3 linked regions of the Martelella mediterranea DSM 17316 genome follow. The protein of the gene in region 2 binds, or shares a complex with, the protein of the main gene of each other region. Links are inferred from orthologs where the notes say so. Each region holds a gene or a part of one and is shown on either strand. Other genes may lie near its edges. The genes, in order: pnp, Mame_RS12290 and eno.

Evidence for each region.
Region 1: the proteins of Mame_RS12290 (region 2) and pnp are in contact, whole or in part, in a cryo-EM structure (PDB 9QH0), measured with the Escherichia coli proteins. The link is inferred for Martelella mediterranea DSM 17316 from one-to-one orthologs.
Region 3: the proteins of Mame_RS12290 (region 2) and eno are in contact, whole or in part, in a solved structure (PDB 2FYM), measured with the Escherichia coli proteins. The link is inferred for Martelella mediterranea DSM 17316 from one-to-one orthologs.

The regions. Positions count from the first base shown.
Region 1 is NZ_CP020330.1:2,232,413-2,238,039, forward strand. What follows is about bases 1,734-4,630. They hold pnp (polyribonucleotide nucleotidyltransferase), read left to right. Parts: upstream 1,734-2,061; coding sequence 2,062-4,200; downstream 4,201-4,630. Other genes in these bases: rpsO (30S ribosomal protein S15), read left to right, coding at 1,734-1,787; Mame_RS10445 (class I SAM-dependent methyltransferase), read left to right, coding at 4,462-4,630. In the rest of the region: Mame_RS10430 (cytochrome c), read left to right, coding at 1-1,219; more of rpsO, read left to right, coding at 1,518-1,733; more of Mame_RS10445, read left to right, coding at 4,631-5,469; Mame_RS10450 (bleomycin resistance protein), read left to right, coding at 5,499-5,627. UniProt on the Escherichia coli protein: Involved in mRNA degradation. Catalyzes the phosphorolysis of single-stranded polyribonucleotides processively in the 3'- to 5'-direction. Also involved, along with RNase II, in tRNA processing.
Region 2 is NZ_CP020330.1:2,629,216-2,635,513, reverse strand. The notes cover bases 1,720-5,287. They hold Mame_RS12290 (Rne/Rng family ribonuclease), read left to right. Parts: upstream 1,720-2,039; coding sequence 2,040-5,087; downstream 5,088-5,287. Outside these bases: Mame_RS12295 (N-acetylmuramoyl-L-alanine amidase), read right to left, coding at 134-1,342; Mame_RS12285 (pyridoxal phosphate-dependent aminotransferase), read right to left, coding at 5,397-6,298. UniProt on the Escherichia coli protein: Endoribonuclease that plays a central role in RNA processing and decay. Required for the maturation of 5S and 16S rRNAs and the majority of tRNAs. Also involved in the degradation of most mRNAs.
Region 3 is NZ_CP020330.1:2,964,237-2,969,810, reverse strand. The notes cover bases 2,731-5,574. They hold eno (phosphopyruvate hydratase), read right to left. Parts: upstream 4,868-5,574; coding sequence 3,593-4,867; downstream 2,731-3,592. Other genes in these bases: kdsA (3-deoxy-8-phosphooctulonate synthase), read right to left, coding at 5,075-5,574; Mame_RS13835 (FtsB family cell division protein), read right to left, coding at 2,998-3,318; pdhA (pyruvate dehydrogenase (acetyl-transferring) E1 component subunit alpha), read right to left, coding at 2,731-2,850. Outside these bases: Mame_RS13850 (pyruvate dehydrogenase complex dihydrolipoamide acetyltransferase), read right to left, coding at 1-365; Mame_RS13845 (pyruvate dehydrogenase complex E1 component subunit beta), read right to left, coding at 417-1,811; more of pdhA, read right to left, coding at 1,828-2,730. UniProt on the Escherichia coli protein: Catalyzes the reversible conversion of 2-phosphoglycerate (2-PG) into phosphoenolpyruvate (PEP). It is essential for the degradation of carbohydrates via glycolysis.

The sequences.
Region 1 (5,627 bases), 400 kb from region 2 along the record:
AGCCGACTGGCAGCCGGCGCCCGGCGAAGCCCAATACGTCACCCAGATGGCCGACTGTCAGGCCTGTCACACCGCCGAGGGCGGCAAGCCCTTTGCCGGCGGACGGGCCATCGAAAGCCCGATGGGCACGATCTGGTCGAGCAACATCACCCCCGATGGGGAGACCGGGATCGGCAATTGGACCTACGACCAGTTCCACGCCGCCCTCGTCGACGGCATCGCGCCCGGCGGGGTGCACCTCTATCCGGCCATGCCCTACGAGAACTACCGGCACATGAAGGAGGAGGATATCCGGGCGATCTGGAGCTATATCCACAACGATGTCGCGGCGGTCGACAACCCGGTGAAGGAGACGGCGCTCGACTTCCCGTTCAACCAGCGCTGGGGCATTCGTCTGTGGAACTGGGCCGCACTCGGCAAGCCCGGCTTCCACCCCGATGACGTTGCGACCGAAAGCGACACGCTTGATCGCGGGGCTTACCTGGTGCAGGCGCTCGGCCATTGCGCGGCCTGCCACAGCCCGCGCAACATGATCATGGCGCAGGATGGCACCAATGCCGACAATCCGGCCTTCCTGACGGGCGGCGAGATCGGCGGCTGGACGGCGCCCGACCTGCGCACGGCCGCGTCCGCACTGCAGACATGGACCGACGCGGACCTGAAGGACTATCTGACGACCGGCCGCAACGCCCATTCCGCGGTGGTCGGCGAGATGCAGCTCGTGGTCGGCGAATCCCTTCAATACATGAAGGACGAGGATGCCGATGCGATGGTCGCCTATCTCCGGGCGATCTCGGACGTCAAGCCCGACCCGCAGCCCGTGCCCGACGAGCGGACGACGGACCGGCTCGATGCCGCCGACGATCCGACGACGGCGAAGCTCAAGGCAGCGGCAGACCTTACGGATGGAGAAATTCTCTATCTCAACAACTGCAATGCCTGTCATATGCCGGACGGCCGCGGCGCCCCCGGCGTGTTCCCGGCGCTGAAGGGCAACTCGCTGGTGACGGCTCCGACGACGAAGGGTCTGACGGAGGTCATTCTCCATGGCGCCGCGATGCCTTCGACGGGCGAGCGTCCGGAACGGCTGGCAATGCCGGCCTTCGGCGTCCGGCTTTCGGATGCCGATATCGCAACGCTGGCGACCTTCCTGCGCAGCGCCTGGGGCAATTCCGCGCCCGCCGTGAGCGCGGACGACGTCAAGGCGTTGCGCCAGTAAGACCAAGGGCCCGCCGCTTCGATGAGGCGGCGGGCTCTGCAGGATCGGGCAATGCCCGCAACGGGAAATGCCCCTCTTTCTGAATGACGCAGGCAAACCGTGCCCGGCGCCGCGAGCCGTTGCGGAAGCCTCCGGCAATGCGCTGTCGCCCCGTGCGCAAAGCGACACTCGACATTACGCTCTGTTTGGCCTATATGGGCGCCAGCATTGAAACAGATGCGCATGAATGGCCCCTGCTGGACGACATCCCGGCCCGGGCGACTTGAAACACCCTCATTTCTTAAAGAAAGGATGACCGATGTCGATTACTGCTGAACGCAAGGCAGCGCTGATCAAGGAATACGCAACCAAGGAAGGCGACACCGGTTCACCGGAAGTACAGGTTGCCATCCTGACCGAGCGGATTACCAACCTGACCGAGCACTTCAAGGACCACAAGAAGGACAACCATTCCCGCCGTGGCCTGCTGACGCTGGTTTCGACCCGCCGTTCGCTGCTCGACTACCTTAAGCGCATCGATGAAAGCCGCTATACGAGCCTTATCGGCCGTCTGGGCATTCGCCGCTAGGCTTAATCCGGCGGGCGTTTGCGCCCGCCGTTTCCATTTGCGCTGACAAAGCGCCGGTTTTGCGCCGTGGCGGGCGCTGGATCAGAAGACGCGGCCCCGGAACGTCCGGCGCCGCATGCCGAAACGGACCTGTCATGGGGCAGGATTGCAGGCTGCTTCGCAACCGGAAGCAGCACGTTGTCTTGCCCGTGACGTGTCGAACGAAACGTGACGCCGTGATTTCGCCTTTCCTTCGGGCAGGAGCGGGATCGCTGCATTTGTTAAAGGACAAGACATGTTCAACTCCCACAAAGTGGAAATCGAGTGGGCCGGCCGCACGCTCACGCTTGAGACCGGCAAGGTTGCCCGTCAGGCTGACGGCGCGGTTCTGGCCTCCTATGGCGAAACCACCGTTCTGGCCACCGTCGTCTCCGCCAAGGAGCCGAAGCCGGGCCAGGATTTCTTCCCGCTCACCGTCAACTACCAGGAAAAGACCTTCGCGGCCGGCCGGATCCCCGGCGGCTACTTCAAGCGCGAGGGCCGCCCGAGCGAGAACGAGACCCTCGTTTCCCGACTGATCGACCGCCCGATCCGCCCGCTGTTTCCCGAAGGCTACAAGAACGACACCCAGGTGGTGGTCACCGTTCTCCAGCATGACCTCGAAAACAACCCGGACGTTCTGGCGATGGTCGCGACCTCGGCCGCGCTGACGCTCTCCGGCGTTCCGTTCATGGGCCCGATCGGCGGCGCGCGCGTCGGCTACATCAACGGCGAATACGTGCTGAACCCGCATATCGACGAAATGCCCGAAACCGCGCTCGACCTCGTGGTCGCCGGCACGGGCGACGCGGTCCTGATGGTGGAATCGGAAGCCAAGGAGCTGCCCGAAGACGTCATGCTCGGCGCCGTCATGTTCGGCCACAAGGGCTTCCAGCCCGTGATCGACGCGATCATCAAGCTTGCCGAAGTCGCCGCCAAGGAGCCGCGCGAATTCGAGCCGGAAGATCATTCCGCCCTTGAAAACGACATGCTCTCCTTCATCGAGAACGAGCTGCGCGACGCCTACAAGATCACCGAAAAGGCCGCGCGCTACGCCGCCGTCGACGCCTGCAAGGCCAAGGTGAAGGAGCGCTACGCCCCGGCCGAAGGCGAGGAAGCCAAGTACACGGCGGAAGAAATCGGCGCGGTGTTCAAGCACCTCCAGGCCAAGATCGTCCGCTGGAACATTCTCGACACCAAGAGCCGCATCGACGGCCGCGATCTCGAGACCGTCCGTCCGATCGTCTCCGAAGTCGGCATCCTGCCGCGCACTCACGGTTCGGCGCTGTTCACCCGCGGTGAAACCCAGGCGCTGGTCGTCGCCACGCTCGGCACCGGCGAGGACGAGCAGTATGTCGACGCGCTGACCGGCATGTATAAGGAACGCTTCCTGCTGCACTACAACTTCCCGCCCTATTCGGTGGGTGAGACCGGCCGCATGGGCTCCCCGGGCCGCCGCGAGATCGGCCACGGCAAGCTTGCATGGCGCGCGATCCGTCCGATGCTGCCGACCGTGGAACAGTTCCCCTACACGCTGCGCGTCGTCTCCGAGATCACCGAATCCAACGGTTCGTCCTCGATGGCGACCGTGTGCGGCACCTCGCTGGCGCTGATGGATGCCGGCGTTCCGCTGGCAAAGCCGGTTGCCGGCATCGCCATGGGCCTGATCCTGGAAGGCGAGCGCTTCGCGGTTCTCTCCGACATTCTCGGTGACGAGGACCACCTCGGCGACATGGACTTCAAGGTCGCCGGCACGTCCGACGGCATCACCTCGCTGCAGATGGACATCAAGATCGCCGGCATCACCGAGGAGATCATGAAGGTCGCGCTCGGCCAGGCCCAGGGCGGCCGCAAGCACATTCTTGGCGAAATGGCCAAGGCCATCACCGAGGGCCGCGAGCAGCTCGGCGAATACGCCCCGCGCATCGAGATGATGACGATTGCCGTCGACAAGATCCGCGACGTTATCGGCTCGGGCGGCAAGGTCATCCGCGAGATCGTGGAAAAGACCGGCGCCAAGATCAACATCGAGGATGACGGCACGATCAAGATCGCATCGTCCTCCGGCAAGGAGATCGAGGCGGCCAAGAAGTGGATCCACTCGATCGTCGACGAGCCGGAACTGAACGCGATCTACGAGGGCACGGTCGTCAAGACTGCCGATTTCGGCGCTTTCGTGAACTTCTTCGGCCCGCGTGACGGTCTGGTCCACATCTCGCAGCTTGCAGCGGATCGTGTGGCCAAGACCACCGACGTGGTCAAGGAAGGCGACAAGGTCTGGGTCAAGCTCATCGGCTTCGATGAGCGCGGCAAGGTCAAGCTGTCGATGAAGGTCGTCGACCAGGAGACCGGCAAGGAAATCGAGCGCAAGCAGAAGTCCGACGCCGCCGAGTAAGGCTGACGGACCAACGGGTTCTGAACCTTCGGAGCAGTGATGCTCCCTCCAATCTCCCCCCTTGAGGGGGAGATGTCGCGAAAGCGACAGAGAGGGGTAATGGGTATCAGCCCGTAGCTCCGCATTTGCCGATAGGGTTTACCCCTCTCTGCCCCTTCGGGGCATCTCTCCCTCAAGGGGAGAGATTGAGGGAGAGAACCGCAAGGCATTCATTTTCAGGCGTGAGCAGCTATCGCTCGCGCCTTTTTCACAGGTAGAATCATGGCTCGTGAGACGCTGAAAACCATTTTCCATCCCTTCGAAAGCGGCACGATCGCCATGCCCGAGGCTGGCCGTTGCCTGTTTCTGGGCGCCGAGCCCGGTTACCGGGTGCCGGAGGGCTTCGGCGCCTCGATCGAGGCGGTGCAGCCCTATCGCCCGCATTTCATCGGGCTGGAGCGCGCGCATGCCGATGTCGCGCCGGAGGCGGGCGAGGGGCCTTACGATCTGACGCTCATCCTGCTCACCAAGCATCGCGGCGAAAACGAGAACCGGATCGCGGAAGCGCTCGCAAAGACCGTGCCCGGCGGCTTCATCGTGATCGCGGGCACCAAGGAGGAAGGCATCCAGTCGCTGAGGAAGCGGCTCGGCCATCTGTTTTCCGATCTCGAATCGATGCCGAAATATCATGGCGTGGCGGTGTGGTTCACCCGCCCGGATGATGCCTCGGAGGCGATAGAAAAGCTGACCCATCCGACCGTCGAGATCGATGGCCGCTTCACCACCGTGGCGGGCCTGTTCTCGCATGACCGGATCGACGAGGGCTCGCGCATTCTGGGCGAGCGCCTGCCGGAAGATTTTTCCGGGCTTGCGGCCGATTTCGGCGCGGGTTGGGGTTATCTTGCCGCCATGCTCGCCGAACGCGCGCCGCGCGCGGAGGGCATCGATCTCTACGAGGCGGATTACCGCGCGCTGGAACGCGCCAAGGTCAATCTCGCCGGCCAGCAGGGCGCGTTTCGTTATTTCTGGCAGGACCTTGCGGGCGAGAAGGTCAGGACGCGCTACGACCTGATCGTCATGAATCCGCCCTTCCACGCCGGAAAGGCGGCAGAGCCCTCGCTCGGCAAGGCGCTGATCAAGGCCGCTTGCGATGCGCTGAAGCCCGGCGGGCGACTGCTTCTGGTCGCCAATCGCGGCCTGCCCTATGAGCCGGTACTCGCGGAAAACTGCAAGTCGAGCGGCGAGGATTATCGCAACGCCCGCTTCAAGATCCTCTGGGGCCGCAAGTGAGGTTCAACGCCCTCATCCCGGAACTCGGCGTGAGGGACCTGGCTCAGAGCCTCGAGTTCTACGTCGGGTTGATCGGCTTTTCGGTCGCCTATGACCGGCCGGAGGAGGGCTTTGCCTTTCTGGAACTGGGCGCGGCGCAGCTTATGCTGGACGCGATC
Region 2 (6,298 bases):
TGCCTTCGCCGCCGTCGATTTATCGCAGATATCGCCCGCAGGCCCGAATTAAAATACCCGGCTATCCTTTTTACAATGAATGTGCGCTTTTTGCGACGACAGCTTTGATAAACCTTTCATTATCGCCCGAAGTCTAGGGCATGGCCGATACCATAGGGCTGCGATAGCGCGTCACCGCATCGACCAGCCTGTCGACAAGCTTGTCGCGCCAGACCGGGTCGAGCATGCGCTTCTCATCCTCGGGGTTGGACAGGAATCCGATCTCGAGCAGGATCGACGGGATATCCGGCGCTCTCAGAACCATGAAGCCCGCATAGCGGTGCGGATTGTTGATCAGGCTGATCTGGCCCTCGAACGCGGCCACGACCTGGTCCGCGAGCGAAATCGAAAAGCTCTGGGTCTCGCGCCGCGTCAGGTCCAGCAGGATGTCGGTCACCTCCTCAGGCTCGACCGAGGCCTCGATCCCCATGATCTCGTTGGAAAGGTTTTCGCGCTCGGCGAGCGCCGCAGCCAGCCGGTCGGAGGCGCGATCGGACAGGGTATAGACGGTCGCGCCCGAAATATCGGGCTGGTTGAGCGAATCGGCGTGCAGCGAAATGAACAGGTCCGCGCCGTGCTGACGGGCAAGCTCGACGCGCCTGGTAAGCGACAGATAGATATCCGCGTCACGGGTCAGATAGGAATCATAGCCGGGCACGGCCTGAAGCTTTTGAGCGAAGGCGCGGGCGAAATCGAGGGTGATGTCCTTTTCCAGCGTTTGGCTATCTTCGCCGATCGCGCCGGTATCGATGCCGCCATGGCCGGCATCGATCGCAACCACGAAACTGTCGTCCTCCTCCGGCGCGGCAACATCCTGCCGGGCGAACGCCGCGGCAGGCGTTTCCTGCCGGCCGGCGAGAAGCTTCTCGAAGAGAGCGCTGTCGGCAATCGCCAGATCGATCACCAGACGGAAGCCAGCATCGCCTTCCTCGCGCACCTCCGCGAGCGTCATCTGGATCGGCTCGCGCGCCGAGAGCACGATGCGCGACTGGCCGGGACCGGTGACGCCGTAGCGGATGTCGCTGATCAGCCCGCGCGCCTCGACCGCGTCATCGGAAAAGCCGAAGGCGGTGGCGGGCAGCGTGATCACCACGCGCGCCGGATCCTTGAGATAGTGATAGCTGAATTCGGGCTTGCGGTCGAAATCGACCACCAGCCGGGCCCGGGCGTCATCGCCGACAAGCAGGGCGTTGTAGGCGATCAGCGGCGCGGCCGCATCGTCGTCGGAAGCACGCGCCGAAACGGACGGCGAAAGCGCGCACACCAAGGCGAGAACGACAAACAAAGGTCGAAGGACCAGCATCGTCAATCGTGTAAAAACAAGGCCTTGCCGCCTTCCCCTCATGCCACCTCTCATAGGTCTTTCCGCGCGAACCCGCTTTCGCCTTCAAGGCCTCTCGTTTAAGGACAGAGGCATGGCAAAAACGTGACGCTTTCCGAAACATATCAGCCTTCGCCACAACCTTGCGTCGTAATAAAGCAGTTTCGGCAATTTCTCAAATATTACCGTGGATTGGATTTTTCTTGCTATTGCATCAACGAATACATACTAATGTGGCTCAGGTGGACATTTATGACGGGACAATTGCGCGCAAGGGCAGCCGGTCTTTCCACGATTGGCGCCACATGAAGCGATTGAGCGTCCGCCGTCGTTCCACTCACCGGACAGTATATCTTGGCCGGCATACGCTACTCACAAAAGCGTTGCGGCTTAAGGGTCAATGCTTCCCGGGCTTTCCCGGAAGCGATTTCATCGCCCCGAATTCGGGGTTAGGCAATGTTTGTTTCGACTGGCTATATATGAGAACGAAGCGTCAAATTCTTCCATCGGCCCGCGCCCCCTTCGAGGGCGCCGGACTGATTCGAGAAGCAGCCGCCCGCGTTTCGTTGCGACGGTCGGACATTATTTCATCCGGCGTTTCCGCTGGCGACCATTTCCGGACAAGGGCATCGACCCGTTCCGAAGCCGCCAGCCATGCGCGCCGAGGAGCTCATCTTAAATGGCAGATAAAATGCTTATCGACGCGTCTCATGAAGAAGAGACACGCGTCGTTGTCGTTCGCGGAAATCGTATAGAGGAGTTCGATTTCGAATCGCAGCACAAGAAACAGCTGCGCGGCAATATTTACCTTGCAAAGGTCACGCGGGTGGAGCCCTCTCTCCAGGCCGCCTTTGTGGATTATGGCGGCAACCGCCACGGCTTCCTCGCCTTTTCGGAAATTCACCCCGACTACTATCAGATTCCGCTCGCCGATCGTGAAGCGCTGCTGAGGGAAGTCTCCGACAGCGATGACGACGACGATACCGACAGCGCGCTGTCGCAGCCGTCGGAGGCCTCCGAGAAGGCCGCAGCCGAGGACGAAACCAAGCCGAAGCCGCGCACCCGCCGTGGCCGCGCCAAAACCTCCAAGGCCAAGACTGACGACGCCAAGGCCCAGGACGCAAAGTCAGAGGACGCAAAGGCCGAAGAGGCCAAGCCGCAGGACGCCAAACCGGACGAGAGCGCTGAACCCAAGGCCGAAGCGCCCGCGGACACCGACACCGCCGAAAAGGCCGACGCGGCGGAAGCCGACGCCAAGACGGCGGACGCCGATGCGGCAACCGCCGAGAGCGACGACGAAGCCGCCAAGAAGCCGAAGCCGCGCCGTCGCCGCAAGCCCGCCGCCAAGAAGGATGCCAAGGCCAGCGACGAGGCCGAAAAGCCCGCGGATGCCGCCAATGAAGGCGCCGCCTCTGAAGACGGCCCGTCCGATGACGGCTCTTCCAAGGATGGCAAGGGCCCGACGCATATGGCGGCCGAGGTCGATGCCGACACGGTTTCCGAAGACGTGGACGATGACGACGACAGCGTCGAATCCGTCGGCGCCGAGGACGCCATGGAGGAAGTGCCGGAATACAACCACCGCAAGGCGCGCAAGCAGTATCGCATCCAGGAAGTGATCAAGCGCCGCCAGATCCTGCTGGTGCAGGTTGCCAAGGAAGAACGCGGCAACAAGGGCGCGGCGCTGACCACCTATCTCTCGCTCGCCGGCCGCTATTCGGTGCTGATGCCGAACACCGCGCGCGGCGGCGGCATTTCCCGCAAGATCACCAATCCGGCCGACCGCAAGCGGCTTAAGGATGTCGCCAAGGATCTCGAAGTGCCGCAGGGCATGGGCGTGATCCTGCGCACCGCCGGCGCCAACCGCACCAAGGCCGAGGTCAAGCGCGACTTCGAATATCTGATGCGGCTTTGGGAAAATGTCCGCACCAAGACGCTGACATCGACCGCGCCCTGCCTTGTCTACGAGGAAGGCAGCCTGATCAAGCGCTCGATCCGCGATCTCTACAACAAGGATATCAGCGAGATCATCGTCTCCGGCGAAAACGGCTATCGTGAAGCGAAAGACTTCATGAAGATGCTGATGCCGAGCCACGCCAAGGTGGTGCAGCGCTATCGCGACGTGCATCCGATCTTCTCGCGCTCCGGCATCGAAGCCCAGCTCGACCGCATGCTGCAGCCGCAGGTGACGCTGAAATCCGGCGGCTACCTGATCATCAACCAGACCGAGGCGCTGGTCGCCGTCGACGTCAACTCCGGCCGCTCCACCCGCGAGCACTCGATCGAGGACACCGCGCTTCAGACGAACCTCGAGGCCGCGGAAGAAGTGGCGCGCCAGCTTCGCCTGCGCGACCTTGCAGGCCTCGTCGTCATCGACTTCATCGACATGGAAGAAAAGCGCAACAACCGCGCCGTCGAGAAGAAGCTGAAGGACTGCCTGAAACACGATCGCGCCCGCATCCAGGTCGGCCGCATCTCGCATTTCGGCCTTCTGGAAATGTCGCGCCAGCGCATCCGCGCCTCGGTGCTGGAATCCACGACCCAGGTCTGCAGCCATTGCGGCGGCACCGGCCACGTGCTTTCGCAGTCCTCCGTCGGGCTCCATGTGCTGCGCGGGGTCGAGGAATATCTGCTGAAGAACACCACGCACAACATCACCGTGCGGACCACGCCCGAAAACGCGCTCTATCTGCTCAACCAGAAGCGCAACACGATCGTGGACTACGAAGCCCGTTTCGGCGTCGAGATCATCATCAAGGCAGACGCGACGCTGACGACCAGCCATTTCGAGATCGATCGCGGCGAGCCCGTGGAGACGCCGGTCAAGATCGAGACGCTGCTCGATTTCCCTGATGAGCCGGAAGACGACATCGTCGAGGAGATCGACGAAACGGAAGATGACGACCAGCCCGAGGCAAGCAAGCCCGAGGCAAGCGCCGACGAGGACAATGGCCGCTCGCGCCGCAAGCGCCGCCGCCGCCGCGGCCGCAACGGTCAGCAGAACGACGAAGGCGACAACGAACAGACCGCCGAGGCGGGCGACGATGACAATCAGTCATCGGCCAGCGACGACGGCGACCAGGGTTCCGACAAGCCGCGCCGCAAGCGCCGCCGCGGCAAGCGTGGCGGACGTCGCAATCGCAGCGATGAGAACGCGCCGCAGACGGCCGAGGACAACAACGCCGATACGTCGGCCGAGAACCAGTCTGACGCCGAAGCGGTTGATGCGGACAATCGCCAGCCGGTTGAAGAGGTCGCTTCCGAAGCGGTAGCCTCCGAGACGGTCAGCGATGCACCGGCCGCAGAGGCCGATGCCCCCGCCGATCAGCCGTCCGAGGTCACCGAGGACGAGGCCATGACCGAGATCGAAGGCCGCAAGCCGCGCCGCCGCCGCAAGCCCAAGCGCGCCGAGAGCGAAGCGCCGGCTGAACAGGCAGACGCGGAAACGGCCAAGGAGGCCGTCGAGCAAACGCCCGCGGAACCGGCCGGCGAAACCGAAGTCGAGGAAGATGCGACCGTCGAAGCGGCCGCAGATCTCGACGACGAGGCGGCTGCGGCTCCTGCTGTGGAAGAAGTCGCAGCAGAAAACGCCCCCAAGCGCTCCAACCGCGCCTCCAACGTGACCCATTCCGCGCCGGTGGTCACCTCCGGCGGCGCAAAGGCCGAAAACGAAGACGAGGAAGCCAAGCCCAAACGTGGCTGGTGGAACCGCCGCGGCTTCTTCTGAGCCGGTTGATTTGAATGAACGAAAGGCCGCCGTTTGCGAAAACGGCGGCTTTTTTTTGTTTTGGACTTTTAACCCAGGGCCTTCCCGCACAGCCACCCAATCTTCTCGCCCCGGCGGGGAGAGATGTCGCGAAAGCGACAGTGAGGGGGGAGACCCACCCCGCGAACGCCCTCACGATTTGAAACGCTGATCCACCCTCACTGCCCCTTTCGGGGCATCTCTCCCGCCAGCGGGAGAGAGTATTGGGAGCAAGCCCACCTCCCGTGCCAAGAACCAAGCTCACAGGACGAACGCGGCATGACGTTGCAACTATCTCGCCGGCAGCCAGTTGCCGATCCGCTCCACGGCCTCGGTGATCTCGGCCTCGGTGCCCGCGTAGGACAGCCGTAGAAATCGCCCGCCGTTTTCCGGATCGAAATCGACGCCGGGCGTGACCGCGACATTGGCCTCGTGCAGGATCTGCCGGGCGAAGGCGAGGCTGTCATTGGTGTAGCGCGAGACGTCGACATAGGCGTAGAAAGCCCCGTCCATCGGCGAGGCGACAGGAAGGCCGATCGCCGGCAGCGCGCTGGTCAGGAAGTTGCGGTTGTTGCGGTAGATATTGCAGTAGCCGTCGAGCTGCTTTCGCTCGGAAAGAGCCGCCTCCGCGGCGATCTGGGAAAGGTCGGGCGCGCAGATATAGATGTTCTGCGTCAATTGCTCGAACACCCGCACCAGTTTTTCCGGCAGCACCATCCAGCCGATCCGCCACCCGGTCATGCAGTAATATTTCGAGAAGGAATTGATCACCACCGCCTCGTCGGTGAAGGAAAGCGCGCTTGCCTCCTCGCCCGAAAACACCAGGCCGTGGTAGATCTCGTCGGAGATGAAGGCGGTTCCGCGCGCATGGCACCAGTCGGCAAGCCGCTTCAGCGCGGCGCGACCGGTGACCGTGCCGGTCGGGTTCGCCGGGCTTGCGAGCAGCACGCCGGCAAGTGTAACGCCGTGGGCCTTCTCCGCCGCCTCCAGCGCCTCGGGCGTCAGCGTGAAGTCGTGCTCGGCATTGGCATCCACCTCGACCACCTTGAGGTCCAGCGCTTTCAGGATGTTGCGGTAGGCGGGATAGCCGGGTCTTGCGATCGCGACGGCATCGCCCGCGTCGAACAGCGCCAGAAACGCAAGATTGAAGCCGGCGGACGAACCGGTGGTGACGGCGATGCGGGCCGGGTCGA
Region 3 (5,574 bases), 330 kb from region 2 along the record:
CCGCCCTTGGCGACCTTCTCGGCCGTTTCGTCGGAGGACGATTTCTCGGCCTTGTCCTCTTCCTTGGCGGGCTGCTTCGGCTTGTCTTCCTTCGGCTTTTCCGCCTTGGCCGGAGCCTCGCCGCCGCCTTCGGCCGCCTTGGCGGCCTCGGCAACGTCCTCGCCATCTTCGGCAAGGATCGCGATCAGGGCGTTGACCGCCACGCCGTCGGTGCCTTCCGGCACAACGATCTTGGCGACCGTGCCCTCGTCGACGGCTTCGACTTCCATCGTCGCCTTGTCGGTTTCGATCTCGGCAATCACATCACCGGCCGAAACGCTGTCGCCTTCCTTGACCAGCCACTTGGAAAGATTGCCCTCTTCCATGGTCGGCGAAAGCGCCGGCATCGTAATCTTGATGGGCATCTTGACGCTCCCTTACTTGTAGCAGACGGCCTTGACCGCATCGATGACTTCACCGACGTTCGGCAGGGCGAGCTTTTCGAGGTTGGCGGCGTAGGGCATCGGAACATCCTTGCCGGCGATCGTCATGATCGGCGCATCGAGGTAATCGAAGGCCTGCTGCATGACGCGGGTCGCGATCTCGGTGCCGACGGAGGACTGTGGGAAGCCTTCCTCGACGGTGACCAGACGACCGGTCTTCTTCACCGATTCGATAACCGTCGGCAGATCCATCGGGCGGATGGTGCGCAGATCGATGATCTCGACGTCGATCCCTTCCTCCTCAAGCTTGGCCGCCGCTTCCACCGCATAGGTCATGCCGATGCCGAAGGAAACGATGGTTGCGTCCTTGCCCTGCTTGTGAATGCGGGCCTTGCCGATCGGCAGCACGAAATCATCAAGCTTCGGCACATCGAACTTGTGACCGTAGAGGATTTCGTTTTCGAGGAAGATCACCGGATTGGGATCGCGGATCGCCGCCTTCAGGAGCCCCTTGGCGTCGGCAGCCGTATAGGGCATCACGACCTTGAGGCCCGGAATGTGGCTGTACCACGAGGCGTAGCACTGCGAGTGCTGGGCCGCCACACGGGCTGCCGCGCCGTTCGGACCGCGGAACACGATCGAGCTCTCCATCTGTCCGCCGGACATGTAGTGCGTCTTGGCGGCGGAGTTGATGATCTGGTCCATCGCCTGCATGGCGAAGTTGAAGGTCATGAACTCGACGATCGGCTTCAGCCCGGCCAGCGCTGCGCCAACGGCAACCCCGGTGAAGCCATGCTCGGTAATCGGGGTATCGACCACGCGCTTGGCGCCGAATTCCTGCAGCAGGCCCTGCGTGATCTTGTAGGCGCCCTGATATTCGGCGACTTCCTCGCCCATGACGAAGACATCGCCATCGGCGCGCATTTCTTCGGCCATGGCATCGCGCAGCGCTTCACGCACCGTCGTCGAAACCATTTCTGTGCCTTCCGGAATATCCGGATCGGAGGCGACCTCGACGGCCTTCGGTTCGGCCGGCGCGTTGGAAGCGGAAGCCTGCGGCTTTTCTTCCTGCTCGACCTCGGGGGCCTTTTCAGACTGTTTCGGCTGCTCGGCGGCGTCGGCCTTGCCGATATCGTCGACGCTTTCGCCCTCTTCCAGGAGCACGGCGATCGGGGTGTTGACCTTGACGCCTTCGGCGCCTTCCTCAACCAGGATCTTGCCGATCGTGCCTTCGTCCACGGCTTCGACTTCCATCGTCGCCTTGTCGGTCTCGATCTCGGCGATCACGTCACCGGCGGCGACGCTGTCGCCTTCCTTCTTGAGCCACTTTGTAAGGTTGCCCTCTTCCATCGTCGGGGAGAGTGCCGGCATGAGAATATTGGTAGGCATGGTATCCCTCCCCGTCTTAGCGCAGGATGTCGGTGTAGAGCTCGGACGCATCCGGCTCCGGATCGGTCTGGGCGAAATCGGCGGCGTCGGAGATGACCGAGCGCACGTCCTTGTCGATCGCCTTCAACTCGTCTTCCGTCGCCCACTTCTTGTCCAGAAGCCGCTTTCTGACCTGCTCGATCGGGTCGTGCTCGGCGCGCATCTTCTGGACCTCGTCCTTGGAGCGGTATTTCGCCGGGTCCGACATCGAGTGGCCGCGATAGCGGTAAGTCATCATTTCGAGAATGAACGGCCCGTTGCCTTCACGCGCGAACTTTTCCGCCTCTTCGGCAGCCGCCTTGACGGCGCGGACATCCATGCCGTCGACCTGCTTGCCGGGAATGTTGAAAGATGCGCCGCGCTTGGAAAAGTCGGTCTCAGCCGACGAGCGCGTAACCGAGGTGCCCATGGCATAGCGGTTGTTTTCGACAACATAGACCACCGGCAGCTTCCAAAGCTCGGCCATGTTGAAGCTTTCATAGACCTGGCCCTGATTGGCCGCGCCATCGCCGTAATAGACGACGGCGACATGGTCGTTCTCGCGGTAACGGTTGGCGAAGGCGAGACCGGTTCCGAGCGGAACCTGCGCGCCGACAATGCCGTGGCCGCCGTAAAACGCCTTCTCCTTGGAGAACATGTGCATCGAGCCGCCCTTGCCCTTGGAATAGCCCGAGCGGCGGCCGGTCAGCTCGGCCATCACGCCGCGCGCTTCCATGCCGGTTGCGAGCATATGACCGTGGTCGCGGTAGCTGGTGATGATCTGGTCGCCGTCCTTCAGCGCCATCTGCATACCGACGACGACGGCTTCCTGACCGATATAGAGGTGACAGAAACCGCCGATGAAGCCCATGCCGTAAAGCTGGCCGGCCTTTTCCTCGAAGCGGCGGATCATCAGCATTTCGCGGAGCGCATGCATTTCCTGATCGCGATCGAATTCGACGATCCGTTTGTTATCTTCTTTTTTGGGTGATTTCCGTGAAGCGGACGCTTGGGACGCCATCAGGGTCTCCTTCGTTGAGGAAAGACGTGGAATTGGCAGTCACAATAGGCGGTTTTGTGCGGCACGGCAATGCTAGATTTAGCACGCTCTATGACAACTCAAAATATTGAAATTATTTATAAAAGATTGAATTAACTTGATTTCAGTTTATTGCAGATGTCGCTCGAAAATCACGATCTCGTCCGGCTTCAGCAGGTTGAGCGCGTAGCGCGCATGCTCGTCAAGCGCATCCTTCATCAGCGAGCCGTCGGAGAGCATCTTGACATGCTTCTCCCTCGCCTCGCGTTCGGCCACGAGCTTCTCCAGCTTGCGCTCGTTGAGCGCCTTGTGGGCCGCAAATCGCTCGCCGGCAATCAGGCCGTAATCGCCATGGATCGAGTGATAGATGAAATAGCTCATGAAGCAGACGGTGATCGCCGGTACGATCAGGCGGCCGTAAAACCGGGATTTATGATGTCGGGTCCACATGAAGCTGTCCGGAAGGCTACGCAATACAATGGAGTCACACTAGCGCGTGAACCTTAACCAAGGCTAAACCGGGTGTCGGGGGATGGGACGAAGTGCGGCTTTTTGAGGCAAAGCCGGAGCGGCAATCAGGCCCGGCTGAGGGGCAATGATACCCTCTGGAATCTCAGTTTCGCTCAACGTTGGTTTCAACCAAGGAACTGGCCGCCAACAATCTCCCCCCTTGAGGGGGAGATTATGGGCTGGGGCTCCAGGCGAGGCCGGAGCTTCCGAAAAATCAACCCTTCAGGATCGACCGGCCGGCGTAGACGGCTTGGCTACCCAGTTCTTCCTCGATGCGGATGAGCTGGTTGTACTTGGCGAGACGATCCGAGCGCGACAGCGAGCCGGTCTTGATCTGACCGCAATTGGTGGCGACCGCGAGATCGGCGATCGTGGCGTCCTCGGTCTCGCCGGAGCGATGCGACATCACGCTGGTGTAGCCGGCCTTGTGCGCGGACTCGACGGCGTCGAGCGTTTCGGTCAGCGAGCCGATCTGGTTGACCTTGACCAGCAGCGAATTGGCGACGCCCATCCTGATGCCGTCCTTCAGGCGCTTGGTATTGGTGACGAACAGGTCGTCGCCGACGAGCTGGCACTTGTCGCCGATCAGCGACGTCAGTTCCTTCCAGCCGTCCCAGTCATCCTCGGCAAGGCCGTCCTCGATCGAGAAGATCGGGTATTTGCCGATCAGGTCGGCGAGATAGGCGGCCATCTCGCCGGAATCCAGTGTCTTGCCTTCGCCTTCCATCACGTATTTGCCGCCCTTGTAGAATTCGGTCGAAGCGGCGTCCATGGCGAGGTAGACGTCCTCGCCGGGCTTGTAACCGGCCTTTTCGATCGACTTCATGATGATGTCGAGCGCCGAGGTGGTGCTCGGAAGCGCCGGCGCGAAGCCGCCCTCGTCGCCGATCGCGGTATTGTAGCCGCCGGCCGAAAGTTCCTTCTTCAGCGTGTGGAAGATTTCCGAACCCGTGCGCACCGCGTCGCGCAGCGTATCGGCGCCGATCGGCATGATCATGAATTCCTGGAAGTCGATCGGGTTGTCGGCATGCTCGCCGCCATTGATGATGTTCATCATCGGAACCGGCAGCTGGTGAGCGAACACGCCGCCGACATAGCGGTAGAGCGGCAGGCCGCAGGCGGTGGCGGCGGCCTTGGCGGTGGCAAGCGACACGCCGAGAATGGCGTTGGCGCCGAGGCGGCCCTTGTTGGCGGTGCCGTCAAGCTCGATCATGGCCTGATCGATTTCCATCTGGTTTTCAGCGTCGAGCCCGACAATCGCCTCGAGGATCTCGTTGTTGACGGCATCGACCGCCTTTTCCACGCCCTTGCCGAGATAGCGTTCGCCGCCATCGCGCAGTTCGACGGCTTCGTGCGCGCCAGTGGAGGCGCCGGAGGGAACGGCGGCGCGGCCGATCGTGCCGTCTTCCAGATACACATCGACCTCGACCGTGGGATTGCCACGGCTGTCGAGGATTTCACGGGCGAGAATGTCGGTGATTGTCGTCATGATTGTCTACCTGTCGACCTTGCTACAAAAAAAATGAAACGACCGCGTCTAAGCGCTGGAGCCTTGCGAGGGCCACCCCTTCAGCAGGCGGACCGCGTCGTCGGAGTTCTGCTTAATGCAGTTCGTGCGCCAGCACTATGACGAATGAATGATTTTGGCGATCAAGCCGCGCATATTTGCGGCACGATCGCCCGATTTCGAAAGAACTTACCTTCCCTTGGCAATGGCGTCAAAAGCAAGAAGCTTGTCCAGAAGCCGCGGCATGTCATCGAGCGGCACCATGTTGGGACCGTCCGAAGGCGCATTGTCAGGATCCTCATGGGTCTCGATGAAAACGCCGGCAACGCCGACGGCAACGGCCGCGCGCGCCAGCGTCTCGACGAATTCCCGCTGTCCGCCGGTCGAACCGCCCTGCCCGCCCGGCTGCTGCACCGAATGGGTGGCGTCGAAGATCACCGGCGCGCCGGTGGATGCCATGATCGGCAGCGCCCGCATGTCGGAAACCAGCGTGTTGTAGCCGAAGGAAACGCCGCGCTCGCACAGCAGAACATTATCATTGCCGCTGTCGACGATCTTGGCGAGGACGTTTTTCATGTCCCAGGGCGCCAGGAACTGGCCCTTCTTGACGTTGATCACCCGGCCGGTCTTCGCGGCGGCGACCAGAAGGTCTGTCTGGCGCGACAGGAAGGCCGGGATCTGCAGCACGT